3 regions of the Streptomyces sp. HP-A2021 genome follow, and region 1 is predicted to be linked to each of the others. Evidence: riboswitches for the same ligand, from Rfam matches in the RefSeq annotation. Region 1 holds a riboswitch; each other region holds the start of a gene.
The links. A riboswitch is a leader RNA that binds a small molecule or an ion and turns the genes downstream of it on or off. The one in region 1 is predicted to bind cobalamin.
Positions count from the first base shown of each region.

Region 2: it holds a riboswitch for cobalamin, as region 1 does, so the genes downstream of both, MQE23_RS40140 (energy-coupling factor ABC transporter permease) here and MQE23_RS34180 (cobalamin biosynthesis protein) in region 1, are expected to answer to the same signal.
Region 3: it holds a riboswitch for cobalamin, as region 1 does, so the genes downstream of both, MQE23_RS37245 (ABC transporter substrate-binding protein) here and MQE23_RS34180 (cobalamin biosynthesis protein) in region 1, are expected to answer to the same signal.

Region 1 is NZ_CP094344.1:7,567,666-7,578,045, forward strand. It holds gene cobN (cobaltochelatase subunit CobN) at 1-66, opposite strand, end outside; gene MQE23_RS34175 (cobyric acid synthase) at 63-1,574, opposite strand; gene MQE23_RS34180 (cobalamin biosynthesis protein) at 1,571-2,512, opposite strand; cobalamin riboswitch at 2,613-2,752, opposite strand; gene MQE23_RS34185 (hypothetical protein) at 2,896-3,117, opposite strand; gene MQE23_RS34190 (inorganic phosphate transporter) at 3,152-4,396, opposite strand; gene MQE23_RS34195 (lysozyme) at 4,539-5,291, opposite strand; gene MQE23_RS34200 (class II aldolase/adducin family protein) at 5,488-6,219, shown strand; gene MQE23_RS34205 (alpha/beta fold hydrolase) at 6,303-7,430, shown strand; gene MQE23_RS34210 (hypothetical protein) at 7,728-9,053, shown strand; gene MQE23_RS34215 (VOC family protein) at 9,088-9,501, opposite strand; gene MQE23_RS34220 (ABC-F family ATP-binding cassette domain-containing protein) at 9,702-10,380, shown strand, end outside.
Region 2 is NZ_CP094344.1:8,914,421-8,924,800, forward strand. It holds gene MQE23_RS40100 (hypothetical protein) at 1-180, shown strand, start outside; gene MQE23_RS40105 (ABC transporter ATP-binding protein) at 258-2,072, opposite strand; gene MQE23_RS40110 (hypothetical protein) at 2,448-3,107, shown strand; gene MQE23_RS40115 (maleylpyruvate isomerase N-terminal domain-containing protein) at 3,095-3,751, opposite strand; gene MQE23_RS40120 (amidinotransferase) at 3,935-5,062, shown strand; gene MQE23_RS40125 (ATP-binding cassette domain-containing protein) at 5,083-5,937, opposite strand; gene cbiQ (cobalt ECF transporter T component CbiQ) at 5,934-6,683, opposite strand; gene MQE23_RS40135 (energy-coupling factor ABC transporter substrate-binding protein) at 6,689-7,060, opposite strand; gene MQE23_RS40140 (energy-coupling factor ABC transporter permease) at 7,057-7,758, opposite strand; cobalamin riboswitch at 7,788-7,995, opposite strand; gene MQE23_RS40145 (serine/threonine-protein kinase) at 8,064-9,458, opposite strand; gene MQE23_RS40150 (MFS transporter) at 9,931-10,380, opposite strand, start outside.
Region 3 is NZ_CP094344.1:8,241,037-8,251,416, forward strand. It holds gene MQE23_RS37230 (4-hydroxybenzoate 3-monooxygenase) at 1-785, opposite strand, end outside; gene MQE23_RS37235 (APC family permease) at 824-2,464, opposite strand; gene MQE23_RS37240 (CoA-binding protein) at 2,599-3,027, opposite strand; cobalamin riboswitch at 3,119-3,309, shown strand; gene MQE23_RS37245 (ABC transporter substrate-binding protein) at 3,378-4,394, shown strand; gene MQE23_RS37250 (iron chelate uptake ABC transporter family permease subunit) at 4,391-5,404, shown strand; gene MQE23_RS37255 (ABC transporter ATP-binding protein) at 5,425-6,204, shown strand; partial or broken gene MQE23_RS37260 (hypothetical protein) at 6,498-6,860, shown strand; partial or broken gene MQE23_RS37265 (hypothetical protein) at 7,293-7,631, shown strand; gene MQE23_RS37270 (histidine phosphatase family protein) at 7,628-8,170, shown strand; gene MQE23_RS37275 (YigZ family protein) at 8,218-8,844, shown strand; gene MQE23_RS37280 (MFS transporter) at 8,918-10,380, opposite strand, start outside.

The DNA of each region.
Region 1 (10,380 bases):
ACCGGAGGCGGCCCGGGCCGCCAGCAGGTCCGTGTCGGCGGTCGACAACAACAACACAGTGCTCATGCGGGCGCTCCCGGTGGAATGAAGGGCAGTCCTCGCGGCGCGCCCGACTCGATGAGCCGCCACAGCGCGTCCGTGTCCGCGTGCTGTTCGATCAGGTCGCCGAGCCGGTCGAGCTGCTCCTCGCGCAGCGCGGCGAACGAGGTGTCGGGCGCCGGCTCGAAGCGGCGCCCCGCGGCGGCCGCCACCTCGCGCAGGAAGGCCCGCCGGAACCCGTCCGACTCCAGCGAGCCGTGCCAGTGAGTGCCCCAGGTCTGGCCGACCCGGCAGCCGTCCAGGAAGGGGTCCCCTCCGGTGACGTCGGCGACGCCGTGATGGATCTCGTAGCCCTCGACGCGTTCCCCGAGGGCCTCGCCCTCCGGCCGCGTGAGGGTCTTCTCGGGGGCGAACCGCACCCGCACGGGCAGGACCCCGAGCCCCTCGACATGACCCCGGCGGCTCTCCACGTCGTCCTCGATGTGCTCGCCGAGGATCTGGAAGCCGCCGCAGATCCCGAGGACGGGCCGCTGCTCGGCGGCCCTGCGGACCAGGGCCTCGGCGAGCCCCCGCTCCCGCAGCCACTCCAGCGCACGGACGGTCCCCCGGGTCCCGGGCACGATGACGAGGTCGGCGTCGGCGAGTTCCTCGGGCCGGTCCACGAACCGCACGACGACACCGGGTTCGGCGGCCAGCGCGTCGACGTCCGTGAAGTTGGACATCAGCGGAACGGCACAGACAGCGACGCGCAGCACGTCCTCGCCGACCGGCGGTGCGACGACGGACTCCCGGACCGTCCCCCGCAGCGAGACCCGCAGCCCGTCCTCCTCGTCGATCCCCAGCCCGTGCCGGAAGGGCAGGACGCCGTACGTGGGCCGTCCCGTGAGTCCCTTGAGCATGTCGAGCCCCGGCTCCAGCAGGGACACGTCCCCCCGGAACTTGTTGACGAGGAACCCGGCGACGCACTCCTGGTCCTCGCGCGACAGCAGGGCGACGGTCCCGAAGAACGAGGCGAAGACACCGCCCCGGTCGATGTCGCCGACGACGAGCACGGGGATCCCGGCGCCCCGGGCGATCCCCATGTTGACGATGTCGGTCCGGCGCAGATTGATCTCGGCGGGACTGCCCGCCCCCTCACAGATCACCGCGTCATACGTGCCCCGCAACTGCTCCAGACAGTCCAGCACGGTTCCGAGCAGCTTCTGCTGTCGTCCCCCGTGGTACCCGCGTGCGCTCAGCTCCCCGACCGGCTTGCCCAGCAGCACGACCTGACTGCTGCTCTCGCCACCGGGCTTGAGCAGCACCGGGTTCATCAGCGCGGTCGGCTCGACACGGCAGGCCTGCGCCTGCATGGCCTGCGCGCGCCCGATCTCGGCCCCTTCCTTCGTGACGAAGGAGTTGAGGGACATGTTCTGCGCCTTGAAGGGCGCGACCTTGACGCCCTGTCGCACCAGCCACCGGCAGATCCCGGCGGTCACGACGCTCTTGCCGGCGTCGGAGGTGGTACCGGCGACGAGGAGTCCACCGCCCGTCATGACGTACGCCCTTTCGCGATGCGGCGCGCGGCGACACAGACGCCGAGCGCGAGCCAGCCGACCCGCCTGGACAGCCGTACGGCCCGTTCGATGTCCCGGGTGCGGACGGCGCGCCCGGACCCGTTGAGCACGGGCCGGTGCTCGACGCGCCCGCCGTACGACAGGGTCCCGCCCAGCCGCACCCCGAGCGCCCCCGCGAACGAGGCCTCCACGGGCCCGGCGTTGGGGCTCGGATGCTTGGCGGCGTCGGCACGCCAGGCGCGCACCGCTGCCCGTGGATCGTCTCCTGCCAGGACCGCGAGCACGGCGGTCAGCCGGGCCCCGGGCCAGCCCGCGAGATCGTCCAGCCGCGCGGAGGCCCACCCGTAGCGCCGGTACCGGGCCGACTTGTGCCCGACCATGGCGTCGAGGGTGTTGACGGCCCGGAACCCGACGAGTCCCGGCACACCGCCGACGGCCCCCCACACGAGCGCCCCCACGACCGCGTCGGAGGTGTTCTCGGCGACGGACTCGACCACGGCCCGGGCGATCCCGTCGGCGTCGAGCGCCTGAGGATCCCGCCCGCACAGATGCGGCAGCCGCGCCCGGGCCCCCTCGACGTCCCCCGCCTCCAGGGCACGCCCGATGGCCCGGGCCTCCCGCGCGAGTGAAGTCCCCCCGACCACGGCCCAGGTGGCGGCAGCCGTCAGCGCGGCGGACGCGACGGCGGAGTCCCGCACGGCACGGGCGGCGACGCCCCCGAGCGCGACGGCACCTCCGGCGCACACCGCGGTGTGCAGCGCGCCCCACCCCCGGTGGTCCCGCCACAACACCCGTTCCACGGCGCCCGCGGCCCGCCCGAACACGGCGACCGGATGCCCCCGGCGGGGATCGCCGAGCAGCAGGTCACCGATCAGACCGGCGGCGGCGCCGTACGCGAAGACGCGACCGGCACCCATGGGCTCAGCCGGCCGCTGGGGCAGGCAGGGGTGGGGTACTGAACCTCGATCGGCAGCCGCGCATGGCGATATGTCCTCACTCAGGGTGTCCACGCCCTGGTTCGACTAGACCGGCGGTGAGAGTTCCTGGCTCCCGGGGATTGCTACCCCGGTGACAGTGGCGGGACCGCGCCGGACTCGCACCGGCTTCCTCTCCTGCCGCCGTACTGGCCCCGGCAGTCCACCACGGCCGGGAACAGCCGTCAACTTGCCGTTGACCTGCGAGGGGAGAGTGTGGAGAAGCCCACACCGCCGCTCTGACACCGAGTTGGTGTCCCCCCACCACACGACGACCGGGCGGTACGGGACCCAAGTCCCGTACCGCCCGGCGGAGTCGATCGTGATCAGGCCACGATCAGATAGATCCCGTATCCCACGGCAGCCGCACACGCCGCGAAGCACGCGTACGCGCCCGTCACCGCGAGCCCCGCGGACCCGCCCTCCGCGGCCGCCCGCTCGCGGCGGGACAGGCCGGTGATGCCGAGGGTGAACAGGCCCACCAGGGCCACGGTGACCACGAGGCTGACGCCGAAGACGGAGCCGAGGGCCGCCCAGTCGATCTTCATATCGGAGACTCTTCCTTGTTACCGGTCGGCGGGGTCAGACCGTGGTGGTCGTCGAGGGCGTCCGCTCGGCGGCGGCCTGAGCCGGGAACGACGGCACCGGGTCCTCCGTCGCCGTGCCCGCCGGAGGCGGGGTCACCGCGGCCATCGCCGTGGTCACCACACCGGCCGGCTCCGCCTCGTCGGCGTCGTTGACGTTGGTGTGGTCGACGACCTCACGCCGCGAGATCTTCCAGATCGCCGCGCTGGAGGCCACGAGGAAGACGGCCACCACCGCGGTGCCCCAGCTGCCGAAGCCGGTGACGTACTCGGCGAGCGCGCCCACCAGGGCCGCCGCCGGCAGCGTCAGACCCCACGCGACGAACATCCGCGTCGCCGTCGACCAGCGGACGACGCCGCCCCTGCGGCCGAGCCCCGCGCCCATCACCGAGCCGGACACGGAGTGGGTGGTGGAGAGGGAGAAACCGATGTGCGAGGAGGCCAGGATGACCGTGGCCGCGCTGGTCTGGGCGGCGAAGCCCTGCTGCGGCTGGAGGTCGGTCAGGCCCTTGCCCATGGTGCGGATGATGCGCCAGCCGCCGAGGTACGTGCCGAGCGCGATCGCGAGACCCGCCGAGAGGATGACCCACATGGGCGGGTCGGAGTCGGGGGCGACGGCGCCGCCGGCGACCAGGGCGAGGGTGATGACACCCATCGTCTTCTGGGCGTCGTTGGTGCCGTGGGCCAGCGAGACCAGGCCCGCGGAGGCGATCTGGCCCGCCCGGTAGCCCTTCTCGGAGGCCTTGCCGTCGGCCTTCTTGCCGAGGGAGTACGTCAGCCGGGTGGCGAGCAGTGCCGCGATGCCCGCGACCACCGGGGCGGCGATCGCCGGGATCAGCACCTTGGTGACCAGGACGTCGCCGTGCACCGCGCCGACGCCCGCCGAGGCGATCGTGGCGCCGATCAGGCCGCCCATCAGGGCGTGCGAGGAACTGGACGGCAGACCGACCAGCCAGGTCAGCAGGTTCCAGAGGATCGCGCCGACCAGGGCGGCGAAGATGACCTCGGGACGGATGCCGGCCTCGTCGACGAGGCCTTTGGAGATCGTGTTGGCGACTTCCACGGACAGGAAGGCGCCGACCAGGTTGAGGACGGCGGACATGGCGACGGCGACCTTGGGCCTCATGGCGCCCGTGGAAATGGTCGTGGCCATCGCGTTCGCGGTGTCGTGGAAACCGTTCGTGAAATCGAACGCGAGTGCGGTTACCACCACAATCGCGAGGATCAGCGAGAAGCTTTCCATTTACCCAGGCAATCGTTCGAGGTCGTTGGCCCGTCGAACGTAGGTAACCCGAGTGAACGGAAGATGAACTGGGAGGGGCGCAGGGGTGTCCGCAAACGAGGACTGTCGTTCCGTCCTCCTTGGGCTCCCCGCGCCCCGAAGGCTAGGCGCCGCGCGCGAACTGTTTCAGCCGATCGAGTGACCCGTCGAAGAGGTTCTGATCACCCGGAAGGGTCCCCGATCCGTTGTCGTACTGCCAGAAGGTCCACGAGGACCAGCCGGCCGGCAGGGTGCCCGCGCTCGCGGCGTCGTAACGGGCGATCCACAAGGGGTGGTCGGCGGCGAAGGCGCGGCTGCTGCCCGTGCAGGTGTTCCACCAGTGGGTGGTCGTGTAGATCACCGGGCGGCGTCCGGTGAGCCGCTCGACCTCGTCGCTGAACGACCTGATCCAGCCGACCATCCTCGCCTTGCTCAGGCCGTAGCACTTGTGCTTCTTGTCGTACGGGTTGTACTCGATGTCGAGCGCGGGCGGCAGCGTCCAGCCGTCCGCGGTCCAGCCGCCGCCATTGCGTACGAAATGCGCCGCCTGTGCCTGGCCCGACGACCTGTCGGGCACCGCGAAGTGGTAGGCGCCGCGGACGAGACCCGCCGTGCGCGAGCCGTTGTACTGCCGGCCGAAGTAGGGGTTGCGGTAGGTGGTGGACTCCGTCGCCTTGACGTAGACGAACCTGGCGCCCTTCGCCTTCGCGTCCTGCCAGTCGATGTTCTTCTGGTGCGACGAGACGTCGTGTCCCTTCGGGCGGCTCGCCCCCGAGGCGGGAGCCTCGGCGAGGGCGGTGCCTCCCAGGGCGAGTGCCGCCGCGTACGCGGCGAGCCATCGGGTTCGGCGTCGGAACGGTATGCGGTCACGGGCCATGGTTCCCCCCGGAATGGCGACGTGCACGGCAAATCCCCCAGAGAGTACTGGGAGATCGTTGAATGCCCGAAGATCTCCGGCCAAGAGAGGTGCATGGGGTGTCTGTCCCGGTATGCGCCCTTACGGAGGCGCGGCTTCCGGCCTAAAGTGCCCCCGCCCGGCGGCGCGTTGAGGGCCCGCCTGGCAGGATCGCCGCATGGCTGAGGAGCGAGGGAACGGGCGGGGCGCGGGGGACGTCCGGGGTGGCGGACAGGGTGCGGGGGAGCCGCGGCGGAGAAGTGTGCGCCCCGAGGAGGCGCGCGCCTGGGAGGAACTCGTCACGACGGCCCGCCGGACCGTCTCCGACGGACTCGTCGTCGGAACGTCCGGGAACGTCTCGGTGCGCGTCGGGGACACCGTGCTGGTCACGCCGTCGGGCGTCCCCTACGACCGGCTGAGGCCGGAGGACGTGACCGGCGTCGGCCTCGACGGCCGGCAGGTCCTCGGCACACTCGTGCCGACCAGCGAGCTGCCCATGCACCTCGCGGTCTACCACACGACCGGCGCCCGTGCCGTCGTCCACACCCACGCCGTGCACGCGACGGCCGTCTCGACGCTCGTGAACGAGCTGCCGCTGATCCACTACATGGCCGCCGCGCTCGGCGGACCCGTCCGGGTCGCCCCGTATGCCACGTACGGCACCGACGAGTTGGCCGAGAACATGCTCCGCGCCCTCGCCGACCGCTCCGGCTGCCTCCTCCAGAACCACGGCACCGTCACCCACGGCGCGTCCCTGGACCAGGCCTACGACCGCACTGCCCAGCTGGAATGGATGTGCCGCCTGTGGCTGACCGCCGCATCGGTACCGGGCCTGTCCCCGAGCCTGCTGTCGGGGGAGCAGCTGGCGGAGGTGGAGAAACAGCTACGGGGCTACGGCCAGCGCCGCTGACCTCCCGCCCCGGCCGTCCGCCCCCGTCACCCCGCGGCTGCCTCCCACTGGTCCGTCGCCCGGTCCGCCGGGACACTGGAGTCGTGCGCACTGCCAGAGCGACGGCCGCTGCCGTCACCGCCGTGGTCGGAGTCGGTGCGGCCGCCGTGGCCGCCGGACGGTTCGCCAGTGACGCGGCGCTCAAGGCGCCTCCCGGCCGGCCCCTGCCCACCGAACCCCGGCTCACCGTGCACGGCACCACCGCGGGGAAGATCAGCCTCACCCGGGACCTGGCCGCCCTGAGGCCAGGCCGCTACGGCCTGTCCGGCAACGGCTCCCACGCGGTCGTCGGCCCGGTGCTGACCGACGCCCCGCACTCCGCCGACACCGTCGTACGCCGCCTGGAGCGCGTCACGCACGGCACCCTGAAACCCGGCGACAAGGTCTGGCTCACCCCGAACGTGTACGTCGGCAACCCGAGCGCCGCCCTCGGCATCGAACACACCGACGTCGACATCCCGGGCGAACTCGGCGCCCTGCCCGCGTGGTTCGTACCCGGCGCCCGGGACACCTGGGTGATCGCCGTGCACGGCCTCGGCACCACCCGGGAACTCGCCATGAACGTCATGGGGTTCCTGCACCGCAGCCACATCCCGGTGCTCGCCCTCGCCTACCGCGGCGACCTGGGCGCACCCCGCCCACCCGACGGCCTGAACCACCTCGGCGAGACCGAGTGGCGCGACCTCGACGCGGCGATCCGCCACGCCGTACGCCACGGCGCCCGGCAGGTCGTCCTGCACGGCTGGTCCACCGGCGCCACCATGGCCCTGCGCGCCGCCGCACACTCGGAGCTGCGCGACCGCGTCTCCGGGCTCGTCCTGGACTCCCCGGTGCTCAGCTGGGAGGCCACCCTGCGCGCCCTCGCCGCGGCCCGCCGCACCCCGGGCGCGCTGCTGCCCCTGGCGGTCCGCGCCGCACAGGGCCGCACCGGCCTCCACGGCGACCGCGCTCCGGACGCGGCCCTCGCCGCCGGGCTCCGGGTCCCGGCGCTCGTCCTCCACGGACCGGACGACACGGTGGCCCCCTGGCACCTCTCCCGCCGGCTCGCCGACGCCCGCCCCGACCTGGTCGCCCTCCGTACCGTCGGCAACGCGCCCCACGGAGCCATGTGGAACGCCGACCCGCAGGCCTACGAGGAGGCCCTGCGCCGCTTCCTGACCCCTCTCATGTGACCCCGGCGCGTCAGCACCCCCCCGTTCACGCCCCCTTCGCCCCGTCGCAACCACGTCCTGTCCCGCACCCCGACGACCGGTCGTGATGATTCCGTTTAGCGTCGTACCACTGGCCTGTTTGCGGCCCTCGACCACTCGCGGGACCCCGTGCGTTGGCCATCCCCGTCGCCCGCCGTGACATTCCGTTTGGGTTTTCGGACCGTCAACCGGAAGACTGCCCTCGTGACGTCCCGTATCCCGCGCGACTCCAGGCTTCGACTCGTCCGCCCGCGACCCCTGGCCGCCGCCCCGCAAGCGATGAACCAGCGGCGCTCGCGCCGCCCCGCACCGCGCCCCCCGGAGGGCACCCCGGCACCGGCGGAGCTGGCCAGAATGGCACGCTCAGGTCTGGCCGACGCGGCCCGCGTCGCCCGCTGGGCCGACACCGAGCTCGGCCCCGGACGGGGCAGCGCCACCGCCGACGGCAAGGCCACCCTCTCCGCCGCGACCGCCGAACGGGCCGCCCGCGAGCTGGGCCTGACCCCGGATCAGGTCAGAGCCGACTGGGACACCGCCCGTCTCGCCGGTCTCGTCGAGGTGCACGGCGACAGCGCCCGTCCCGGCTGGCGGCTGCGCGCCTGGGACCGCGACGACAGCGCCGTACTGCGCGGCTGGGTCGCCCTCTTCGACGCCTGGTCGCTCGCCTATCCGGAGCCCGACGACCACGAGCCCGCCGCCGTCGCCGAGGTCGTCTCGGCCATGCCGCAGGCGCTGTCGTTCCTCCAGCTGTCCGCCGGCCCCGTCCCCGTGGAGCAGCTCCTCGACCTCCTCGAGCAGCGCGTCACCGAGCTGCGCACCGCGCGCTGCGAGATCCCCTACGGCCCGCAGCCCGAGCCGCCGGCCGAACCGGCGCCCGCCGACGCCCCGCTCGCCCCGCTCCTGGACTGGGCCCTGCGCGCCCTCGCCTCCGTCGGCGCCCTCACCTACGGCGACGGCCAGGCCACGCTCACCCCGCTCGGCAGCTGGGCCGTCTGGGTCAAGCTGGAGCAGATCTGCGTCGCCGCCCAGAGCCCCGCCGGGAACATCGAGCAGGCGGCCGAGGACATGCTCCGTGGCTGCGCCCAGCTGCGCCCCAACGCGGCCCGCGCCGAGTACCGCGCCTGGCTCGCCGCCCGCCCCGTCGGCAGCGCCGTCACCGAACTCCTCGGCGCCGCCCGCGGTGAGGACGCCCTGCTGCGCGGCCTCGCCTTCGAGGCGCTGCGCGTGGTCGGCGCCCCCGCGGAGCCGGACGTCCGCGCCGTGCTGGACGAGCCGACGCTCAGGCCGTACGCACTGCTGTGGCTGGCCGAGCACGACGGGGCCGACCCCGAGGACGCCCACGAGGTCCTCACCCGGGAGGAGGCGACCTGGCTGTGGGTGGACACCGCCGCAGCCGTCGCCGACCACGGTGAGGCCCCGCTGCTCGTCCGCCATCTGGAGTCCGCCGTGCAGCCGACCATCCCGATGCTGCTGGACGAGGTGCGCGCCGTGGGTCATCCGAGGACCGTGCAGGTCCTGGTCGCCCTCGCCGCGGCACACCCCGACCCGGCCCTGGCCAAGGCCGTCCGCCGGGCCGCCTTCCAGGTGCACACCGGCGGCAGCTAGGGCCGACGACAGGCCCTGGAGCCCGGCCGGGACGTCAGCCGGACATCTCCGGCGCGTACGTCCCGAAGCTCCACACGTTGCCCTCGAGGTCCCGGGCCATGTAGTCCCGCGAGCCGTAGTCCTGGTCCGTCGGGGGCATCAGGATCTCCGCGCCGTGATCCACGGCGCGGCGGTGGTGCGCGTCCACGTCGTCCACGACGACGTACACCCCGGTCGTGCCCGCGTCCTTCATCGCCTTGTCGAAGACGCTGCCCGTGCCCTTGCTGCCGATCATCACCGCGCCGTTGCCCTGCACCAGCTCGGCGTGCATCACCGCGCCGTCCTCGCCCTCGAACACCGACAGCTCCGTGAAACCGAAGGCCTGCGTGAGCTGCCGGATCGCCGCCTTCGCGTCGGCGTACAGCACCGTGGGATAGATGCTCGGACGCCCGCCGGACGTGCCTGCCATACCGACCACTCCCTCCTGCTGCCCAGTCTGGCACCCATCACTGACACCGACCCGGCGAGACCAACCGAACACCCGCACGCAGAAAAAGTGGTTGCATCGCCCCGTTAGACTGTCCCCCATGGCCTTTCTCCTCGCGCATTAGACGGCGGGAACGTCCTCAGCCGCCCATCCCGCCCCCGTATCCGCCCTGGAGTCTGTCCGTGATCTCCGCCTCCGGTATCGAGCTGCGCGCCGGTGCCCGCGTCCTCATCGAAAACGCCACCTTCCGTGTCGCCAAGGGCGACCGCATCGGCCTCGTCGGCCGCAACGGCGCGGGGAAGACCACCCTCACCAAGTGCCTCGCGGGCCAGGGCGTGCCCACCGGCGGCACCATCACCCGCTCCGGCGAGGTCGGCTACCTTCCGCAGGACCCCCGCACCGGCGACCTCGACGTCCTCGCCCGCGACCGCATCCTCTCCGCGCGCGGCCTCGACGTACTGATCCGCAAGATGCGCGACAACGAGCAGCGCATCGCCAACGGCCAGGGCGCCACCCGCGAGAAGGCCCTCAAGCAGTACGAGCGGCAGGAGACGGAGTTCCTCACCAAGGGCGGGTACGCCGCCGAGGCCGAGGCCGCCACCATCGCCGCCGCGCTGAACTTGCCCGACCGGGTGCTCGGCCAGCCCCTGCACACGCTCTCCGGCGGTCAGCGCCGTCGTATCGAGCTGGCCCGGATCCTGTTCTCCGACGCGGACACGCTGCTGCTCGACGAGCCCACCAACCACCTCGACGCCGACTCGATCGTCTGGCTGCGCGACTACCTCAAGACCTACCGCGGCGGCTTCATCGTGATCTCCCACGACGCCGACCTGGTGGAGACGGTCGTCAACAAGGTGTTCT
Region 2 (10,380 bases), 1.3 Mb from region 1:
AGCGAGATGCCCTCGCGCTGGAAGGACGACGGTTACGTGACGCCCGAGGGGACACGGGTGGCGCTGCGCGTGCACCGCGACGCCTGCGTCACGGCGTTCCTGCAGAAGTCGAACTTCGACGTACGGACCAACGGGCCGTACCTGGAGACCGGTTGCTTCGAGCCGCCCTACGGCCACTGACCAGGGCGTCGCATCGCACCGGGTCCCGGGGCCGTCTCCTCAGGGGCGAGGAGACGGCCTCCGGCCCGCGCCGTCGTTCAGAGCACCTCGGCCCGCCCCGTCGTGTCGTCGAGGAACCCGCCCGACTGGTGCTGCCACAGCTTCGCGTAGGCGCCGTCGATCGCGAGCAACTCCTGGTGCGTGCCCTGCTCGACGATCCGTCCGCGGTCGAGGACGACGAGCTGGTCCATGGAGGCGACCGTGCTCAGCCGGTGCGCCACGACCAGCGCGGTCCGCCCGTCCATGAGCCGCCACAGCGCCTCCTGCACGAGGAGTTCGCTCTCCGAGTCCAGCGCGCTGGTCGCCTCGTCGAGCAGCAGGATCGGCGCGTCGCGCAGGATCGCCCGGGCGAGAGCGACGCGCTGGCGCTGACCGCCGGACAGCTTGATGCCGCGCTCGCCCACCATGGTGTCGAAGCCGTCCGGCAGCGCGTCGGCGAACTCCGTGACGTGGGCCGCCTCGGCCGCGCGGCGGATCTCGGCCTCGGTGGCGTCCGGCCGGGCGAACGCGATGTTGTCCCGCAGGGTGCGGTGGAACATCGCCGGGTCCTGCGGCACGTACGCGATCTGGCCGCGCAGGTCGGCCTGGCGCAGCCGGCTGATGTCCTGACCGCCGACGAGGATGCGGCCGCCGTCGATGTCCGTCATCCGCAGCAGCAGCCGGGTCAGGGAGGTCTTGCCGCCGCCCGACCGGCCGACCAGGCCGATCCTCGCCCCGCTCGGCACGTCCAGGTCGAGGCCCTCGAACAGCCGCCTGCCGCCCCGGTGCGCGAAGGTCACCTTCTCGAAGCGGATACCGGCGGACCGGGGCCGCAGCGGCTCCGGCGACGGCGGGTCGAGCACGGTGGGAGGCGTCAGGAGCAGCTCGGTGAACTGCGCGGCCTCCGTCATCGAGCTCTCCAGCCGGCGGTAGATCTGGTTGAACTCGAACATGATCCGGGTCGCGTTGCTGTAGTAGGTGAAGGCGACCACGATCGCCTCCACGCCGTTCCCGCCCCCGGCGAGCGTGACCGCGAGCAACAGCCCCATCGCGTTGGTCAGCACCGACATCGGCGCCACCAGCGTGTCGATGCGGAGGTTGCCGTAGTCCCACGACCGCAGCGTGAGCCGGCGCGAGGTGGCGACCCGGGAACGGTGCTCGGCGGCCTCGCGTTCCTCCGCGGCGAACGCCCGCACCGTGTCCATGTTCATCAGGCTGTCGGCGACGTGGCCCGACACCCGGGCGATCGCCTCCTCACGCAGGTCGACCAGCGCCTGACGGCGCCGGATGAGAGGCACGACCAGTACCCCGGTCAGCGCGATCATCACCAGCAGTCCGACCACGAGCAGGGGTTCGTAGCGCCACAGCACCACCGCCCCGAACGCCAGCGGCACGAAGCTGCCCACGATCTGGAACGTCAGCGTGTCCACGAACTGCTCGAAACGCGAGGCGAAGCTCAGGACGCGCTTGGTCAGCGAACCGGCGAAGTTGTCGTGGAAGAACGCGGCGTCCTTGGCGAACAGCTCGTCCATCCCGATCACGTACAAGTGCTCGATGCCCAGGGCGTCGAGGCGGTTGAGGCAGTGCAGGGCGACGCGCCACAGTGCCTCCGCGAACAGCAGGACCCCGGCGAAGCCGAGGACGTACGGCAGTGTCGAGTCGACCGTGACGTCCCTGTCGTCGGCGATGTCGCCGACGAGCTTGGCGACGATCAGCGGCGCGACGTAGTTGATTCCGATGTTGCCCAGCGCCATGAGCAGCATCGCGGGTGCCGTCAGCCGGCGCAGCCGGGCCAACTCCCGTCCGTAGTAACGAAGTGCGAGAAGCACCGAGCGTTTGCCCGGCTGAACCCTGCGCGTTCCAGGCGTTTCCATCCCACCCCTGTGTCGTTCTGTGGCCGCCCGCCACGCGCTGGTGCGGGCAGGGGCCATCGCCGCAACGGATGTGTGGAGATTCGGGTCGAGTCCGGAAGTGTCCCGCGATAGTGCCCGCGGCGTCCAAGTGTTTTCCGGCCCGGCGGTGGTGCGCAGGGAGCGCCAAGAGGCACGGTCGGCGGACTCGGGGCGGTACGGGGCGGTGGTGCGGGGCCGGCCGGGCGGTTCAGGACGTGAGTGCGCGGGGGTGTCGGTAAGGCCACCCCCGCATCGGGTGTCCAGGCCCAGGGACGGGCCGTGCCGGGGGCGGCAGCATGTGTGTCGTCGGCGACCGGCCGACGAGCGATCCGCCACCGGACTTCGGGGGGACCCCCCATGAACGAGACCTTCGCCAGGCGCCTGACGGGCCTCGCCGGCATCGCCGCCGCGGCCGCCCTCATCATCGAGGTACCGCTGTACTTCGTCTACTCCGGTCCGCCGCCGGACGCGAACGTCCTCAGCAGGCTGCTGCTCGCGATCTTCTCGCTGGCGTTCCTGATCGTGTTCGTGACGGCCTTCCGCGAGCTGGTCAAGCGGGTGAACCCGGCCTACGACTGGGTGGGTTCGCTGGCGTTCGCCGTCGGGCTGGTCTACGTGGCGGTCACCCTGGTCTCCAGCGGGCTGGAGGCCGGCGCGGTCATCGCCGCCGACCGTGCGATCGATCCGACCATCGCGGTCAGCGGCACCTACGTCCTGTACGGGACGATCGGCAAGGTGCTGATGGCTCTGTTCCTGACCGTGGTGGGCTTCGGCATCTCCCGCACGAACCTGCTGCCGCGCTGGACCGGCCGCTCCGCCTACGTCCTGGCCGGGGTCAATCTGGCCTTCGTGCCGTCCTTGTTCTTCGGCAACGACCCGGCGGACTTCTACGCGGCGAACGGCTGGGGCACCACCGCGTCGCTGGGCGCGATCCTCAGCTACTGGCTGCTCGCGCTGGGCATCACGACGTACCGCAGTGCCACTGCGCGGGCCGGTCTCCCCGCTCAGCCCAGGTAGACCGGCACCGTCGAGGCCAGATCGCCCAGTTCAGCCCGCTCCGCCTCGGTCGGCGCCCGCCGTCCTGTGCCCACCAGCAGCGCGTCCGCGTCGGAGAACGACGGGGGGAACGCGCTCCCGGCGATCCGCTCCAGCATCTCGCGGGACCGGGCGAGCCCCTCCGCGGGCGGCGGCGCGGCGTCCGGGAGGTGGGCGATCAGGTCGAGATGGTGCAGCGTCCACTCCATGACGTACGTGGAGAGGTAGTCGCCCACGGTGAGAACCTCGTCGCGGGTGCCGACCCGGAGACCGGGGTCGGCGAGCTCCGCCGCGCGGCCCGCGGCGGAGCCGACGTCGTCCAGGTGGAACTTGAGCAGGTGCGGTTCCCCGTACGCGGCGGCCAGCCGGACGGTCAGCGCGTCGAGCGGGTCGTCTCCGGTCGGCGGCGTGTCGGAGACCTCCCAGTAGGTCAGCGCGTCACGGGTCGGTTCCCCGTCGGCGGGGGTGGCGAGGGTGATCAGGACGTCCTGCGCGTCGATGACCAGATGGCACACCAGGTCCCGCACCAGCCAGCCGGTACAGCCGGACGGCCGGGCGAAGTCCTCGTCGGCCAGCTCGGCGACCGCCGCGCGCAACGCCGTCCAGGAGCTTGAGAAGAGATCCACACCGGCAACGTAGGCCGTGCCCCGCGGGCGGACAAGCGGATTGCGGACGGCAGGACCGCACGAGCGGCAGCGCCGTCGAGCACGACTGTTGACGCCGACCCGGCCGCCGCGCCACGGTGAGTGACGTGGCAAGCGCGGTGCATCACCGAAGCCTGACATCCGAAGGTGGTGAGCATGGCCATCATGGAGAGGCCCGAAACGCCGGCCGCGACGGCCGCGGACGTGGAGCGCCTCGTCTCGCCGGTCAACTCGCACACCGAGTGGGATCCGCTGGAGGAGATCATCGTCGGGCGTCTCGAGGGCGCGACGATCCCTTCGGACCACCCGGTGGTGAGCTGCAACGTGCCGCCCTGGGCCGGGCGGCTGCAGGGACTCGCCGCCGGCTTCCGGTACCCGCGCGTGCTCGTCGAGCAGGCGCAGCAGGAGATCGACGGGTTCGTCGCCCTGCTGGAGTCCCTCGGCGTCACGGTCAGGCGGCCGGACGTGGTCGACCACCGGCGCCGCTTCGCCACCCCCGACTGGTCCTCCCGGGGCTTCTGCAACACCTGTCCGCGGGACAGCATGCTCGTGATCGGCGACGAGATCATCGAAACTCCGATGGCCTGGCCGTGCCGGTACTTCGAGACCCACTCCTACCGCCCGCTCCTCAAGGACTACTTCCGCCGCGGCGCGCGCTGGACGGCGGCACCCAGGCCGCAGCTCACGGACGAACTGTTCGATCCGGACTTCCAGGTGCCGAAGGACGGCGAGCCCATGCGGTACATCCTCACCGAGTTCGAGCCGGTCTTCGACGCGGCGGACTTCGTCCGGGCCGGGCGGGACCTTTTCGTCACGCGCAGCAACGTCACCAACCGGATGGGCATCGACTGGCTGCGCCGCCATCTCGGGCAGGGGTACCGCATCCACGAGATCGAGAGCCGCTGCCGTACGCCCATGCACATCGACACGACCTTCGTCCTGCTCGCGCCCGGAAAGGTGCTGGTCAACCCGGAGTACGTCGACGTCGACCGGCTGCCCGGCATCCTGAGCTCCTGGGACGTCCTGGTCGCCCCCGAGCCCGACCCGATCGACGAGACGCTGCTCAAGGTCACGTCGATGTGCGGCCAGTGGCTCAGCATGAACGTGCTCATGATCGACGAACGGCGGGTGATCGCGGAGCGGCACCACACCGGCATGCTGCGCGCCCTGGAGAAGTGGGGTTTCGAGCCGATCCCGTGCGACCTGCTGCACTACGCGCCGTTCGGCGGCTCGTTCCACTGCGCGACGCTCGACGTCCGGCGCCGCGGCTCACTCGAGTCCTACTTCGACTGACCGAGGCCTCCGGGCGCCCCTCAGACTCCAGGCGCGCCCAGCCGTCCGGCCGCGAGGGCGGCGAGTTCCGTGGGCGTTCGCGGCCCCGGCTCCGTGCCCGTCAGCCACCCCTGCGCGCGGAGGAGTTCCGCCGCGGCGGCTCCCCACGGCAGCCGCAGGCCCGCCTCTTGGAGGAGGTCGGGGCGGGCCAGTGCCACGGGAGCGGGCCCGGTGCGGACTCCGGACGGGGTGAGGAGCGCCGCGTCGTCGGCCCAGCGCAGGGCGAGGTCGACGTCGTGGGTGGCCATCACCACCGTGGTGCCGGCCGCACGGAGTCCGTCGAGCGTGCTGAGGAGCCGTTCCTGGCCGTCGGGGTCGAGCCCGGCCGTCGGCTCGTCGAGGATGAGGACACGGGGGCGCATGGCGACCGCGCCCGCGATGGCGGTGCGTTTGCGCTGCCCGTAGGAGAGCAGATGGGTGGGCCGGTCGGCCAGGGCGGTGATGTCCAGGGCGGCGAGCGCCTCCGCCACCCGCGCCCGCACCTCCGTGTCGTCCAGGCCGAGGTTCAGCGGCCCGAACGACACGTCCTGCTCGACGGACGCCGCGAAGAGCTGGTCGTCCGGGTCCTGCACCACCAGCTGGACGGTCGTCCGCAGCCGGGTCAGGCCCTTGCGGTCGTACGTCACCGGCTGCCCGTCGACCGTCAGCCGGCCCTCGTGGGGCCGCAGTCCGCCGCTGAGGAGCCGCATCAGCGTGGTCTTGCCGCTGCCGTTGCGGCCGAGCAGCGCGAGCGCGCGACCCTCGCGGATCCCGAAGTCGAGGCCGCTGAGCACGGCCGGGCCGTCCTCGTAGGCGAAGGACGCGCCCCGCAGGGCGACGAGGGCGGGCTCGCTCATGTCAGCGGCCTTTCCAGTACGAAGGTGAGGACGGCCAGCGCCGCGAGGAGTACGCAACTGGCCGTCGTGAAGCGGACGGAGACACGGGCCTCGGGCACCAGGACGCGCAGGGTGCCGTCGTAGCCGCGCCCGGCGAGACCGGCCTGGAGGCGGACCGCCCGGTCGAAGGCCCGGACGAACGCGGTGGCGCCGAGACCGCCCAGGGAACGCCAGGCGGCGGCCCGCGTGGTGTGCCCGAGCCGGGCCGCCTGCGCGTCACGGACCCGGCGCACGGAGTCCAGCAGCAGGAAGCTCATCCGGTACGTCACGAGCGCCACGTCGACGACCGGCGCGGGCACCCCGGCCCGGACCAGCCGCGGCAACAGGTCGGACATGGGCGTGGTGAACGCGAACAGCAGCACCCCCAGGGATGCCGCCGAGGTGCGCAGCAGCAACTCCCCGGCCCGGACCGGCCCGTCACCGGCGAGGGAGACGAAGCCGCCCGGCCCGCCGACCTGCACGAGCAGCGTCAGCGCGCCGGTCACGCAGAAACCCAGCGGCACCCGGTAGGCCCGCCACAGCCGGCGCCAGGGCACGCCCGCCGGACCCAGCAGCACCACCAGGGCGGTCAGCAGCACCAGAGCCGCGCCCGGCCAGGGCGGCAGCGAGATCGCCAGCAGGGTCAGACCCAGCCCGAGCACGGCCTTGTCCACGGGATGGCGGCGGCGCCAGCGACTGCTGTGCGCCGCCGCGTCGATCGGCAGCACGCGGCTCAGGCCCCTTCGGCCGTGGACTCCTCGGCGGCGCCCCCGGCCGCACGGCTCTCGGAGTCCCGCTCCCGCGCCCGCTGCTCACCCTGCCGCCTGCCCCGGCGCAGGCCGAAGTAGTAGGCGAGGACACCGGAGCCGAGGGCCGCCTGGAGGGAGAACAGCGCCGACTCGATCTCACCGGACGGCGGTTCGTACAGGGGTGAGAACCAGGGCTTGTAGTCCGGCTCGATCTCGGTGATCGCCGTCTCCGCCTCGCCGTCGGCGCCCGTGAACGGCTCCTTCTTGTGGTCGCCGAGGCCGAGCGCGAGCGGCAGCACGGCGAGCGCGGCCACGGCGAGCAGCAGCAGAAGGTTGATCTTCGTGTTCCTGCTCATCGGGCCACCGCCTCGGTCTCGCTCCGGGACTCCTTCTCGGCCAGGAACACACCCAGCCGGGTCAGTTCGCCCTTGCTGGACTGCACCAGCAGCCGCATCACGAGCACCGTCAGCAGTCCCTCGCTCACCGCGAGCGGGATCTGGGTGACGGCGAAGATGGAGCCGAACTTGCCGAGCGCGCCCAGGAACCCGCTGCCCGGGTCGGGGAACGCGAGCGCCAGCTGCACGCTGGTGACGCAGTAGGTGGACAGGTCGGCGACGAACGCGGCGCAGAACACGGCGACCATCAGCGGCACGCCGTAGCGGCGCAGCAGTCGGTACACCGCGTAACCGGCCCAGGGCCCGACGATCGCCATGGAGAAGATGTTGGCGCCGAGCGTCGTCAGACCGCCGTGCGCGAGCAGCAGCGCCTGGAAGAGCAGGGTGATGGTGCCCAGCACCGCCATGACGGGCGGCCGGAACAGGATGGCGCCCAGGCCCGTGCCGGTGGGGTGGGAGCAGCTGCCGGTGACGGACGGCAGTTTCAGGGCGGACAGGACGAACGTGAAGGCGCCTGAGGCGCCGAGGAGCAGGGTGCTCTCGGGGTGCTCGCGCACCTCACGGGTGAGCGACCGGACCCCGTGGAGGACGAACGGCGCAGACGCGACGCCCCAGGCGACCGCGTGCGCCGGAGGCAGGAAACCCTCGGCAATGTGCATGGCTCAGCAGACCCTCTCCAGCACCTCGTGGATGGTTGACGCGCCTTGGCCGGTCTCCTGGCTCACGGGTCCCACCGCCCGTACTCCGCCTTCCCGGGTCCGTGAGGACCCAGTGGCTGCCCGCTAGGGCTGGAGCCGGACTTCCCGATCACAGTGGCGAGGGCCGCACCGGCATCACACCGGATTTCCCGTTCACCAAGGCGTGGTGACAGTAATGCCGAGATAAGGGCCATGACAAGCCAGCCGAGGGGGCGCGCGGAGGGGCGCGTGAGGGGGCGACCGCTCACACACCGGCGCAGGACGGCTCAGTCGTCACCCTCGTCGTCCTCGTCCTCCCCGTTCCCCCAGGACCGCGGAGCCTGCTCCTGCTTGGGCTTGTCCGTCTTCTCCGGCGGGCTGCTGTTCGTCTCCTGCGCCGGGCTCTCGGAGGCGGTCGTCGCTTCGGCCGGGGTCGGGGAATCGGGTGCCGTGGCGGAGGGGGTGACATCGGCCACTGCGCCGGCGGTCGGAGTCGTGGCGGCCGCCGGGGCGGAGGCCAGGGGGTCGGCGGAGGCGGCGGAGCCGCCGGGCGAGGGGGCGGCCGGGCTGCTCGCGGACGGGGACGCGTCGGGTTCTGTGCCCTCCGTCGCGGTGTTGTCGGGCGAGAACCACAGCATGCCGGCGAGCATCGCGGCGAGGAAGACGGCCGCCGCGGCCACCACCGCTGCCGTTCTCCGGTGGTCGCCGAGACCGCCTCGGGGCGCGGCGCGACGGGAACGCCCGCCGCGGGCGGTACGAGACCCCGTGGGCAGCGCGTACGTGGCCGGGGCGCCGGTGTCGGCTGCCGCGTACGGTCTCGGCCCGGCGGACGGCACCGGGGACGCAGCCTCCGGCAGCGGCTCGGGCAGCCCTCGCCAGGCGCCGCCGGCGAACCACTCGGCCGCCTGCTGCGCCGTGGGCCGGTCCTCGGGCTGCTTGGCGAGCAGGGCGAGGAGGTAGCTCTCGAAGGCGGGCGGCAGACCGGCGACACCGAGTTCCCGGGGAGGTACGGGGGCGTTGTCGAGATGCTGGTGGAGGAGCGCGACGGCGGTGTCGGCCTGGAACGGGGGGCGGCCGCTCAGGAGCTGGTAGAGCACGCACCCCAGGGAGTACATGTCGGAGGCGGGACCGGCGGGCCGGCCCAGGGCCCGTTCGGGCGCGAGGTAGAGGCCGGTGCCGACGATCTGGCCGGTGGCGGTGAGCGCGGCGCCCGGGTCGTCGAGGAAGCGCGCGATGCCGAAGTCGCCGATCTTCAGTGTGCCGCCCGCGTCCAGCAGGAGGTTGGCGGGTTTGACGTCCCGGTGCACGATGCCCTGCTGGTGCGCGGCGGCGAGTCCCGCGGCGGCCTGCGCGGCGAGTTGCGCCACGCGCTCAGCGGGGAGCGCGCCGGAGACGGACAGCACCCGGGCGAGGCTGTCGCCCTCGACCAGCTCCATCACCAGGTACAGCCGGTTGTCGTACTCGCCGAAGTCCAGCACCCCTACCAGGTTGGGGTGGTTGAGACGCCCGGCCGTCTGGGCCTCCAGGCGGAACCGGGAGGCCGCCGTGGCGTCGGTGTCCTGGGGCAGCAGCAGCTTGACGGCCACCGCTCTGGCGAGTGTCTCGTCGTACGCACGCCAGACCTCTCCCATTCCGCCGCGCCCGATCTCAACGTCCAGCCGGTAGCGGCCCGCTAGCAGCACTCGTCCTCGTCCTATGCTCGTGGGAAGGTCCTCGCCGCAGGCCGCAACTCCCCGCGTCGGAGCGGGGGTTGGTGGGGGGTGCCGCAGCCGACCCAGGATACTGGCGCCGCGTGACCACAGTTCCCCGGTGCGGTGTCGTGGGACGGTACGGTCCCGGAAATCGGGGAGCGGAGGACCGTCCCGCCGGGGTGAAGCTGCGGCGCGCGGGGTTGCCACGGCTGTGGCTGCCACGCCTTTCCCCGCTGCCGGCGGGCGCCGGATCGGGCCGCCGCGCGCCTGCCTCCCGCGTCTGCGCGGTCGTCGGGCGCGTGCCGTCGGGCCGTCGCGTGCTCCGCCCCTCTGGGCCTGGGTCAGGTTGCCGCGCCCCCGCCTGCTGCGCCTGGCCTGTGGTCGGGCTGCCGCGTGCCCGGCCCCCGCGTCTCCGCCTGCTGTCGGGTCTCCGCGTGCCCGCCTCCCGCGTCTGCGCGTGCCGTCAGGCCGTCGCGCCCGCCCCCTGCGCCCGTTCCTCCCGGCGCGGCAGCAGTGCCACCGCCAGGGCGGGTACGGCCGCGAGCACCAGCCAGGGCACGGCGGCCGGGAGGCCCGTGTCGAGCAGGGAGCCGGTGGCCGCGCTGCCGGCGAGGACGATCAGGCCCGAGACCGACGACAGCGCACCCATGTAGAGGCCGATCCGGCCCTCCTCGGCGAGGTCGGGCACCCAGGCTCGGGCGGCGGGCACGACCAGCATCTGCCCCACGGTGAGCAGTACGACGAAGCCCGCGGCCGGCAGCAGCCCGGCGGTACCGGTCCAGCCGGCGGGGCGCGCCGCGGCGACCACCGCGAAGCCGGACGCGATCAGCAGCAGCCCGGCGGTCATGGAGCGGCGCAGGCCGAGCCGGTCGCCCGCCCAGCGGGTCACCGGCAGCTGTGCGCACACCACCAG
Region 3 (10,380 bases), 670 kb from region 1:
AGCCGCTCCTGGAGCTCCGCCCAGACGCGCTCGTGCGGCCAGTTCTCCGGGTCGTCGCCCGGCGGGCACTGGAGGTAGTAGCGGGTCACCTCCGGACTGCGGGGCATCTGCCCGGCGAACCCCCTGGCGTGGCAGCCGAACAGCACGCAGTCGGCGGACGGCGGAGCCTCGGCGAGCAGGGCCAGCCAGCCGATGCCGTAGTCGTGCCGCGCGACACGCACCCGTTCCGGCGGCAGAGCGGCCCGCGTCACCCCGCGCGCCCCGTCGCAGCCGGCCACGAAGTCGCAGTGCACGGTGCGCTGTTCACCCGTCTCCTGGCAGGTGTACGACACCGACGGCCGGTCGGTGTCGATGTCGTGCACCCGCACGTCCCGGACCCCGAAGCGGATCTGCCCGCCGCGTACGTCGGCGTACTCGCGCACCAGGTCCGTCACCAGCAACGGCTGCGGATAGACGAAATGGTGACTTCCCGTCAGCTCGCCGTAGGGGAACCGGTACCGCTCGCCGTCGAAGCGGAACTCGCACGCGGAGTGCAGCTCCGCGCGGTCCAGCAGGTTCCGGGCGAGGCCCCGCTTCTCCAGGCCCCGCACGGCCCACTCCTCGATGACTCCGGCCCGGGGCCGCTGTTCTATGAACTCCCGGGTCTCGGTCTCCAGCACCAGGCAGTCCACGGCCGCGGCCCGCAGGATGTTGCCGACGGTCAGCCCGGCGGGACCGGCGCCCACGACAACGACTGGGAAGCGTTGCGGGGCGCCGGAGTTGAGAGGCGGGGAGGCTTGGGTCATGCGCTCATTATGGAGGCGCCGGCCGGGTAGGGCCGGTGTCAGTGGACGGGCACCTCGGTGACGGCCACCTCCCCGATGCCCCGCTCGATCTCCTCCGGCCGGGACGCCGACGCCCGGGCCCAGTAGTAGATCGCCAAGGAGAACACCGCGATGACCACGATGTCCCACCACAGCCCGATGTGCCCCTGGCCGCCGAAGCCGCCCTGCCAGGAGATGACGCCCATGCCCAGCAGGTAGACCGGCAGCCACTGGGCGGCCCTCCAGTCGAGCCGGGGCGCGTCGGGCAGGCCCTTGCGGGTTGCGTACCAGGCGTATCCGCCCAGCAGGACGTAGCCGAGGACGATGGCCACGCCCAGTCGCCACAGCGTGTCCCAGGTCGACCAGTAGATGATGAGGTTGGCCACGACGAACGACAGCGGGGAGATGACGTTCCCGCCGGGCAGGCGGTAGGGCCGTTCGCGGTGCGGCAGCCGGTCGGCGAAGACGCCGTACGCCAGCGGGGCACCCGCGTACATCAGCACGCTCGCCGAGGTGATGAAGCCGACCAGCTGCTGCCAGCTCGGGAACGGCAGGAAGCAGACCACGCCGGTCACGAAGGAGACGATCAGGCCGAACCACGGAACGCCGCGCGCGTCGGTGCGGGTGAAGATCTTCGGCGCGTAGCCGTTGCGGGCCAGGCCGTAGGAGACGCGGGAGGTGGCGGTGGTGTAGATCAGGCCGGTGCCCCCGGGGGAGACGACCGCGTCCAGATACAGCACCACACTCAGCCAGCCGAGCCCCAGCAGGGTGGCCAGCCCCGCCCAAGGGCCGCTGATACCGGGGTAGTCGAGCTTGGTCCAGCCGTGCGCGAAGGAGGCCAGCGGCAGGGCCGCGATGAAGACGATCTGGAGCAGGACGTAGATCCCGGCTCCGATGGCGACCGAGCCGAGCGTCGCACGGGGCAGGTCACGGGCCGGGTCGCGGCTCTCGCCCGCCAGCTGGATCGCCTGCTCGAAGCCCAGCAGGGCGAAGATGATGCCGCTGGAACTGACGGCGCTCAGCACGCCATGGGCGCCGAACGGGGCGAAGCCGTGCTCGGTGAAGTTGCCCGGGTGGAAGTTGCCGGCCGCGATGATGAAGATCGCGGCCAGCGGCACGGCCACCTTCCACCAGGTGGCGGCGCTGTTGGTGTGGGCCAGGAGCCGCACGCCGAGGAAGTTGATCACGACGAACACGGCCATGAGGATCACGGCGACGACGAACCCGCTGGTCGTGAGCGTCCCGTCCTTGGCGTGCTGGAAACCCTGCGCCCAGTGCCAGTGCCCGGCGTAGCCGATCATGGCCTCGACCTCGATCGGTGCCACGGTCGCCGCCTGGAGCCAGGAGAACCAGCCGAAGGACATGCCGGCCAGTCCGCCGAACGCGTAGTGCGGATAACGTGCCGTGCCGCCCGCGACCGGGAACATGCCGCCGAGTTCCGCGTGCACCAGGGCCAGCAGTACGATCCCGACCGCGCCGATCAGCCACGACAGAATCGCCGCGGGGCCGGCCGCCACGACCGCCTTCTCGGCTCCGTACAGCCACCCGGAGCCGATGATGGAACCGACCGACGCCCACATGAGCCCGATCAGTCCGACGTCCCGGCGCAATCCGCCCGGGCCCCCCTTTACCCCCGCTGCTGCCTGGTCGACGCTCACCATGAATCAAGGGGCCTCTCATAAAAGAACTCGGTGAGTTCTGCGAGCAAGAGGCCTCAGATTAGGAATCGATTATCCAGCGGTAGAAGACGAGTTGCGCAGCCTTGACCCGGCGCGGGTATTTCCTGGAAAGCGCTTCAGGAGTTCTGTACGCGGTGATGAGGAAGCCGTGGGATCTCGATCGCCGGGCAGCGGTCCATCACCATCTCCAGGCCCGCGGCGCGGGTCCGGTCGTACGCCGCCTCGTCGATGACGCCGAGCTGGAACCACACGGCCTGCGCGCCCTTCGCGACCGCCTCGTCCGCGACCGCTCCGGCGAGATCGCTGTTCACGAACACGTCCACGACGTCCACGTCGAAGGGGATGTCCGCCAGACTGGCGTACCCCTGCTCGCCGTGCACCGTCTCCGCCTTCGGATGCACGGGCACGACGCGCTTGCCGAAGCGCTGGAGCACGGCGGCGACGCCGTACGCCGCGCGCTGCCGGTTCGACGACAGGCCCACCACGGCCCAGGTGTCGCCGAGCTCGGTGAGAATCCTGCGGACCGTTGCCTCGTCGCCGTACACCTGCGGCCTCCTCGGATGTCGCGGAAAACTGCTGTCGCACTGCTCTCCGTGCAACGGCGCAGGGCGCGCGGTGATTCCCCCGCGCCCTCCGTGATAGCTTGCCGAGGCCAGTCGAACCCATGTACGTGGGTCAGGGAATCCGGTGCGAATCCGGAACTGACGCGCAGCGGTGAGGGGGACGGGCGGGGCCTCGGCCACTGGACGGCACGTGTGACGTCCGGGAAGGCGCTCCGCACCGGACGAACCCGAGTCCGAAGACCTGCTGGCGGCCCCCGCGGCCGTGCGCGGCGGGGGAGCACCGTACGACCGGGCTCCGCGATCGAGCCCTCGACGACTGAGGACTGGTTTCCGTGCCCCTCGCCCGACCCGCCCGTGCCGCCGCCCTGCTCGCGGCCGGCTCCCTGCTCCTGACCGGCTGCGGCGACTCGAAGGCCACCACCGCCAAGGCCGCCGTGACCCTCGACAACTGCGGCCACGAGGTGCGCGTCGAGACCCCGCCGAAGCACGCCGTCTCCCTCAACCAGGGCACCACCGAGATCCTGCTCTCCCTCGGCCTCGCCGACCGTCTCGCGGGCACCGCCACCTGGACCGACCCCGTGATGAAGGGGCTGGCGAAGGCCAACGCGAAGGTGCCGCGCATCGCCGACAACAACCCGTCCTTCGAACGGGTCCTGGACGCCGACCCCGACTTCGTCGCGGCGTCCTTCGTCTCCACCCTCGGCAAGGGCGGCGTCGCCACCCGGGAGCAGTTCGAGAAGCTCGGCGTCCCCACGTACGTCTCCCCGTCGGACTGCGCCGGCAAGGACAACTCCGGCGACGGGGACGGCGCGCGCGACAAGGCGCTGGGCATCGACACCATCTACGGCGAAGTGCGCGACCTGGCCACCGTGTTCGGGGTGCAGGAACGGGGAGACAGGCTCGTGGCCTCCCTCCAGCGGCGCATGGCGAAGGCCACGCGGGGCATCCACGCCTCCGACGTCACTCTCCTGTACTGGTTCGCCAACTCCGAGTCGCCCTACATGGCGGGATGTTGCGGGGCGCCCGGCATCATCACCCGGGCCCTCGGCGCCAAGAACGTCTTCGACGACACGCACGAGGAGTGGCCGCAGATCAACTGGGAGACGGTCGCCGACCGCGACCCCGACGTCCTCGTCATCGGCGACCTCACCCGCAAGTCGCAGACCGCCGAGTCGGCCGCGAAGAAGATCGCCTTCCTGGAGTCCAACCCGGTCACCAAGAAGATGGACGCGGTCAGGCACAAGCGGTACGTGCTGCTCAGCGGGCAGGCCATGAACCCGACCATCCGCACGGTCGAGGGCGTGGAACAGGTCGCCGCCGGACTGCGCGAGTTCGGGCTCGTGAAGTGACCGTCCGCGGGCCCGCGCTCGGTGTCGCAGGCGCCTTGCTGCTGGTCGTCTCCCTGGCCCTGGCGATCACCGTCGGCCCGGCCGACATCCGGATCGCGGACGTCTGGTCCGTCGTCGCGGCCCACCTCGGGCTCGGCAGCTCGGACCTGACGCCGATCCGCGACGGGATCGTCTGGCAGCTGCGGCTGCCGCGCACCCTGCTCGCGGCCGTGTGCGGGGCCGGGCTCGCCGTCTGCGGGGCGGTGATGCAGTCGCTGCTGCGCAACCCGCTCGCCGACCCGTTCGTGCTCGGGGTGTCCTCCGGCGCCTCCACCGGCGCGGTCGTGGTCGTCGTCCTGGGACTGGGCGGCGGTGCCGTCTCGGTGTCCGCGGGAGCGTTCCTCGGCGCCCTGGTGTCCTTCGCGCTGGTGCTGCTGCTCAGCCACACCCTGGGCGGCACCACCGACCGGGTCGTCCTCGCGGGCGTCGCCGCCATGCAGCTCTTCTCCGCGCTCACCTCCTTCGTCGTGATGACCGCCGCCGACGCCGAGACGACCCGGGGCGTGCTGTTCTGGCTCCTCGGCTCGCTCGGCGGCGCGGGCTGGACCGACGTGTGGCTGTGCCTGGCCGTCCTGGCCGTCACGCTGGTGGTGTGCCTGTCGTACGCCCGTACCCTCGACGCCTTCGCCTTCGGGCAGGACGCGGCGGCCGCGCTCGGGGTGTCCGTGGCCCGCACTCGCCTCGTGCTGCTGTGTGTCACGGCCCTGCTCACGGCCGCGCTGGTCAGCTCGGCGGGGGCGATCGGCTTCGTCGGGCTGGTCCTGCCGCACGCCGCGCGGGCCCTGACCGGTCCCGGGCACGCCCGGCTGCTGCCGGTCACAGCCCTCGCCGGAGCGGTGTTCCTGGTGTGGGTGGACACCCTCGCCCGTACGGTGCTGGACCCCCAGGATGTGCCGGTGGGAGTCGTGACGTCGCTGATCGGGGTGCCGGCGTTCGTGGTGGTGCTGTACCGGACACGGAGGGTGCGGTGAGCAGGGCGGCGGAAGCAGCGGTGTCCGGCGCCGGGCTGCGGGCCGACCGGGTCGGTCGCCGTGCCGACGGACGCCTCATCCTCGACGGTGTCGTCCTCGCGCCGGAGACCGGCTCCACCGTCGGCGTCCTCGGTCCCAACGGCTCCGGCAAGTCCACGCTGCTGCGGCTGCTGGCGGGGCTGCTCACGCCGACCGCCGGAGTCGTCACCCTCGACGGCACGCCGCTGGGCGACCTGCCCCGCCGCACCGTCGCCCGCCGGCTCGCCGTGGTCGAGCAGCAGGCCGACACGCAGGTCGAGTTGACGGTGGTGGACGTCGTACGGCTGGGCCGCGTGCCGCACCGCCGGGCCTGGACGCCCGGTTCGGCGGACGACGAACGGGCCGTGCGCGAGGCCCTGGAGCGCACCGGCCTCGCCGACCGGGCCGACCAGCCCTGGCACACCCTCTCGGGTGGCGAACGCCAGCGGGTGCAGATCGCCCGCGCGCTCGCCCAGGAACCCCGCGAACTCCTCCTGGACGAGCCCACCAACCATCTCGACATCCACCACCAGCTCGACCTGCTCGCCCTGGTCACCGGCCTGCCGGTCACCACCGTCGTCGCCCTGCACGACCTCAACCTCGCGGCGATGTACTGCGACGAGGTCGTCGTGCTGAGCGCGGGGCGGGTCGTGGCGGGTGGCGCTCCGGGCGACGTCCTGACGGAGGAACTCATCGCCGAGGTCTACGGGGTGCGGGCCGCCGTCAGCCGTGAAGGCCCCGAGCAGCGGCCGCATGTGCGGTTCCTGGGGACGCTGGGCTGAGCGGCCCCGCGGCAGGCGGGGTGGGCGGGCGATTCACGCCATGGTGGTCTGTCCCGATAAACGCGTCGTCGGCCGGGCGGTTTCCGGTGTGGTGGTGTCTGGCCCGACGGGCGTGGCGTTGGTGGGCGGTTTCCGGCGTGGTGGTCTCACGGACCGGCGCGCCGTTCGTGGGGCGATCCCCGCCTCGATGACCTGGTCCGTCCGGCACGCCATTGGTGGGGTGTTCTCGCCACGGTGGCCGGAAAAAGCCGCACATGCCTGCGTGTGCCGCCCACCCGGCCTACGCTCGCCTCGTGCTGCGCATCATCGACGCCCGGACCGGCGAGCCGGTCGACGCCGCTCCGGCCCGCCGGGGCCTGACCCGTGTCGAAGTGCACGCGCCCGGCTCCGACCTGACGAACCTGCGGGTGCTGCTCGTGGCGGACCTGCTCGTGCGGGCGCTGGAGCTCGGCGGCACACCGGTGTGGGCCCTGCTGACCGGCGGGCACCGCCAGGCCGAGCTGCGCGCGGACGCCACGGCCCTCGGGATCCGCCCCTTCGAGGACAGCCCCGACGTCGGCGCCGGGCTGGGCGAGGCCCAGATCGTCCATGTCACCGTCGAGGGCGGGACAGCGCCTGACGGGGTGCGGATCGCCGTCGCTCCCGTGGAGACGCCGGGATCGGCCACGTCGGTCGGCGAGACGGCGGGGTCGGGCCTGCCGGTCGGTGAAGCGGCGAAGTCCGGTCCACCGGGCGGCCGCCCGGCCGAGCCGGACCCGCAGGCCCGTGAGTCGACGAAGTCGACCCCGCCGAGTGGTCGGTCGGGGGAGCCGGGGTTGTCGGGTGGTGAGTCGGCGGGGTCGGGCTTGTCGGGCGGTTGGTCGGGCGATTCGGGTTTGTCGGGTGGTGAGTCGGCGGGGTCGGGCTTGTCGGGCGAGCCGGGCTTGCCGGGTGGTTGGTCGGGCGAGCCGGGGTTGTCGGGCGGTCGGTCGGGCGAGCCGGGCTTGCCGGGCGGTGAGTCGGCGGGGTCGGGCCTGCCGGCCGGTGAGCCGGCAGCGTCGAACCCGCCGGGCGACCAGTCGGTGGGATCCGGTCCGCTGGGCGGTGTCGACCCCGCCGTCCTGCGCCTCGCCCTGCTCGCCCGGCACCACAGCGCCCCCGTCCGGCTGGAGGCGGACGTCCTCGGGGAGGCCCAGGCCACCCTCGCCCGGTGGCGCGGTGCCGTTGCCCGTTGGGCCCGGCGGCCCTCCCGGCCCGTGCCCGACGACGTGCGCCGGCGGTTGCGCGACGCCTGGGACGACGACCTGGACGTGCCCCGGGTGCTGGACGTGCTGCGGGGCGTGGAGAACGAGCCGGATCTGCCGGACGGCGCCCGGTTCGAGACCTACGCCTACGCCGACCGGCTCCTCGGCCTCGAACTCACCCGCGATCTGGGAGCCCCGTCATGATGAAGCGCGCCGGAGCGGGCCCGCTGCGCCGCCTGGTCGTGCTGCGGCACGCCAAGTCCGCCTGGCCTCTGGACGTCGCCGACCACGAGCGCCCGCTGGCCCCGCGTGGCCGCCGCGACGCCCCCGCGGCCGGACAGGCCCTGGCCGAGGCCGACTGCCTGCCCGACCTCGCGCTGTGCTCCACCGCCGTACGCGCCCGCCGGACCTGGGAACTGGCCGCCGCCGAGTGGGGCACGCCCCCGCCGGTCCGGTTCGACCGGCGCCTGTACGCCGCGAGCCCCGCCGGTCTGCTGGCCGTCGTGCACGAGGTGTCCGCCGAGGTGGAGACACTGCTGCTGATCGGGCACAACCCGGGCTTGGAGGAACTCGTCCTGGCGCTCGCCGGTGACGGCCTCGACGACACGCTGGAGCGGGTCCGCACCAAGTTCCCGACCTCGGCCGTCGCCGTACTGTCCTGGCACGGCACGACCTGGCGGGCCCTCACCCCCGGCGCGGCGCTGCTCACGTCCATGACCGTGCCCCGGGGCGCGAAGAAGTAGCCCCGGCCGCTCCGGTCCGTCCCTGGGCCCCCGCATAGGGTGGCCGGATGCAGGACGAATACCGCACGGTCGCCCGCGCCGGCGTGCACGAGACCGAGGTCAACCGCTCCCGCTTCCTGTGCGCCCTCGCCCCGGCGGCCACCGAGCAGGAGGCGCAGGACTTCATCGCCACGGTCCGCAAGGAGCACGCCGACGCCTCCCACAACTGCTGGGCCTACGTCATCGGCGCCGACGCCTCCGTCCAGAAGGCGAGCGACGACGGCGAACCCGGCGGCACCGCCGGCGTCCCCATGCTCCAGATGCTGCTGCGCCGCGACATGCGGTACGTCGTCGCCGTCGTCACGCGCTACTTCGGCGGGGTCAAGCTCGGCGCGGGCGGACTCATCCGGGCGTACGGCGGAGCGGTCGGCGAGGCCCTGGACACCCTCGGCACGCGCACCCGCCGCCGGTTCCGGCTGGCCACGGTCACCGTCGACCACCAGCGGGCCGGCAAGCTGGAGAACGACCTGCGGACCACCGGGCGCGAGGTGCGGGACGTCCGCTACGGGGAGGCGGTCACGATCGAGATCGCCCTCCCGGACGCCGAGGTGGAGGCCTTCCGGGCGTGGCTCGCCGACGCGACCGCCGGAACCGCCGGTTTCGAACCGGGCGGGGAGGCGTACGGCGACGTCTGACGCGCGATCGGTCTCTCGCCCGGCGCCCGGGAGCCGGCCCGGCGGGCGCCGGACCGGCTGTCGCGGACGGTGGCTATCGGACGGTGTCACCTTCCACGCTCGCGGGGACGCGGCCCAGCCGGACGGCGAGCAGTGCCGTGCCGACGGCGAGTGCCGCGAGGACGTAGGCGGTGAGGTCGAAGGCGTCCGCGAAGTCGGCCAGGCCGGTGTCCGGACCCGGTGCCTGGGGATTGGTACCCAGGAAGCCGCGGTACAGGGCCCCGATGACGGCTACCCCGAAGGCCATGCCCGCCTGCGTGACGGTGTTCAGCACGCCCGATCCGGCGCCCGCGTCGTCCGGGTGGACCCGGGACAGGACGGTGTCCACCAGGGGCGCGACGACCAGGCCCTGCCCGAATCCGGAGACCCCCATCACCGCCGCGAGCCCGATCGCCTGGCTCGTGCTCTCCAGGCCGGTGACGGCGGGCACGGCCGCGAGACCGGCCGCCATGACGAGGCCGCCCGCCACCGACACCCCGATGCCGAACCGGGCGGCGAGCCTGCGGCAGGCCGCGGAAGCGGCGATGAAGCCGAGGCCGAGCGGCACGAAGACCATGCTCGCGGCCAACGGCGTCAGGCGGAGGCCCGACTGGAGGTGGTAGGTGAGGACCAGGAACAGCCCGGCGTTGCCGGAGAAGAACAGCAGCACGGTGCCCATGCTGAGCGGGAAGCCCTTGGCCCGCAGCAGCCTGCTCGGCAGCAGCGGGTCGTTGCCCCGGGACTCGGTCCGGCGCTCCCACCGCAGGAAGGCCAGGGTGCCGGCCGCGCTGAGCGCGAAGCAGACGTACGTCCACCAGGGCCAGCCGTGCTCACCGCCGAGGATCAGCGGGATGAGCACGAGCGGCAGCAGCACGGCGGTGAAGACGACGCCGGCGATGTCGAGCCGCGGCAGATCGGCGCTGCGGCTCTCGGTGACGGCGGGCACGGCCGCGCACAGGATCGCCGCGCCGATCGGCACGTTGATCAGGAAGATCATGCGCCAGCCCAGGCCGGCCACGTCGAGGTCGAGCAGCAGGCCGCCGCCGACGAGGCCGGCGATGACGCCCGCGCCGATGGAGGCACCGTAGGCGCCGACGGCCCGGGCCCGGTCGCGCTCGTGCACGAACACGGCCCGGATCAGGGAGAGCACCTGCGGTGTCATCACCGCGGCCGACAGGCCCTGGAGGACCCGGGCCGCGATCAGGGTGGCCGGGCTGGGCGCGAGCGCGCACAGCAGGGACGTCAGGGTGAAGGCGGCCACGCCGTACTGGAAGGTGCGTTTGCGGCCGATCCGGTCGCCGAGCCGGCCGCCGGTTACCATGCCCGCTGCGTAGGCGATCACGTACCCGTCGATCACGAACTGGAGTTGGCCGAACCCGGCGTTCAGGTCCGCCTGGATACCCGGAGCCGCGACGTTCACGATGAACATGTCGATCTGGCTCATGAACATCGCGAGCAGGACCACGGTGAGTCCCGCCCAGTCCCGCCCGGATGCCCGGGGAGGGCCGGTCGCGGTGG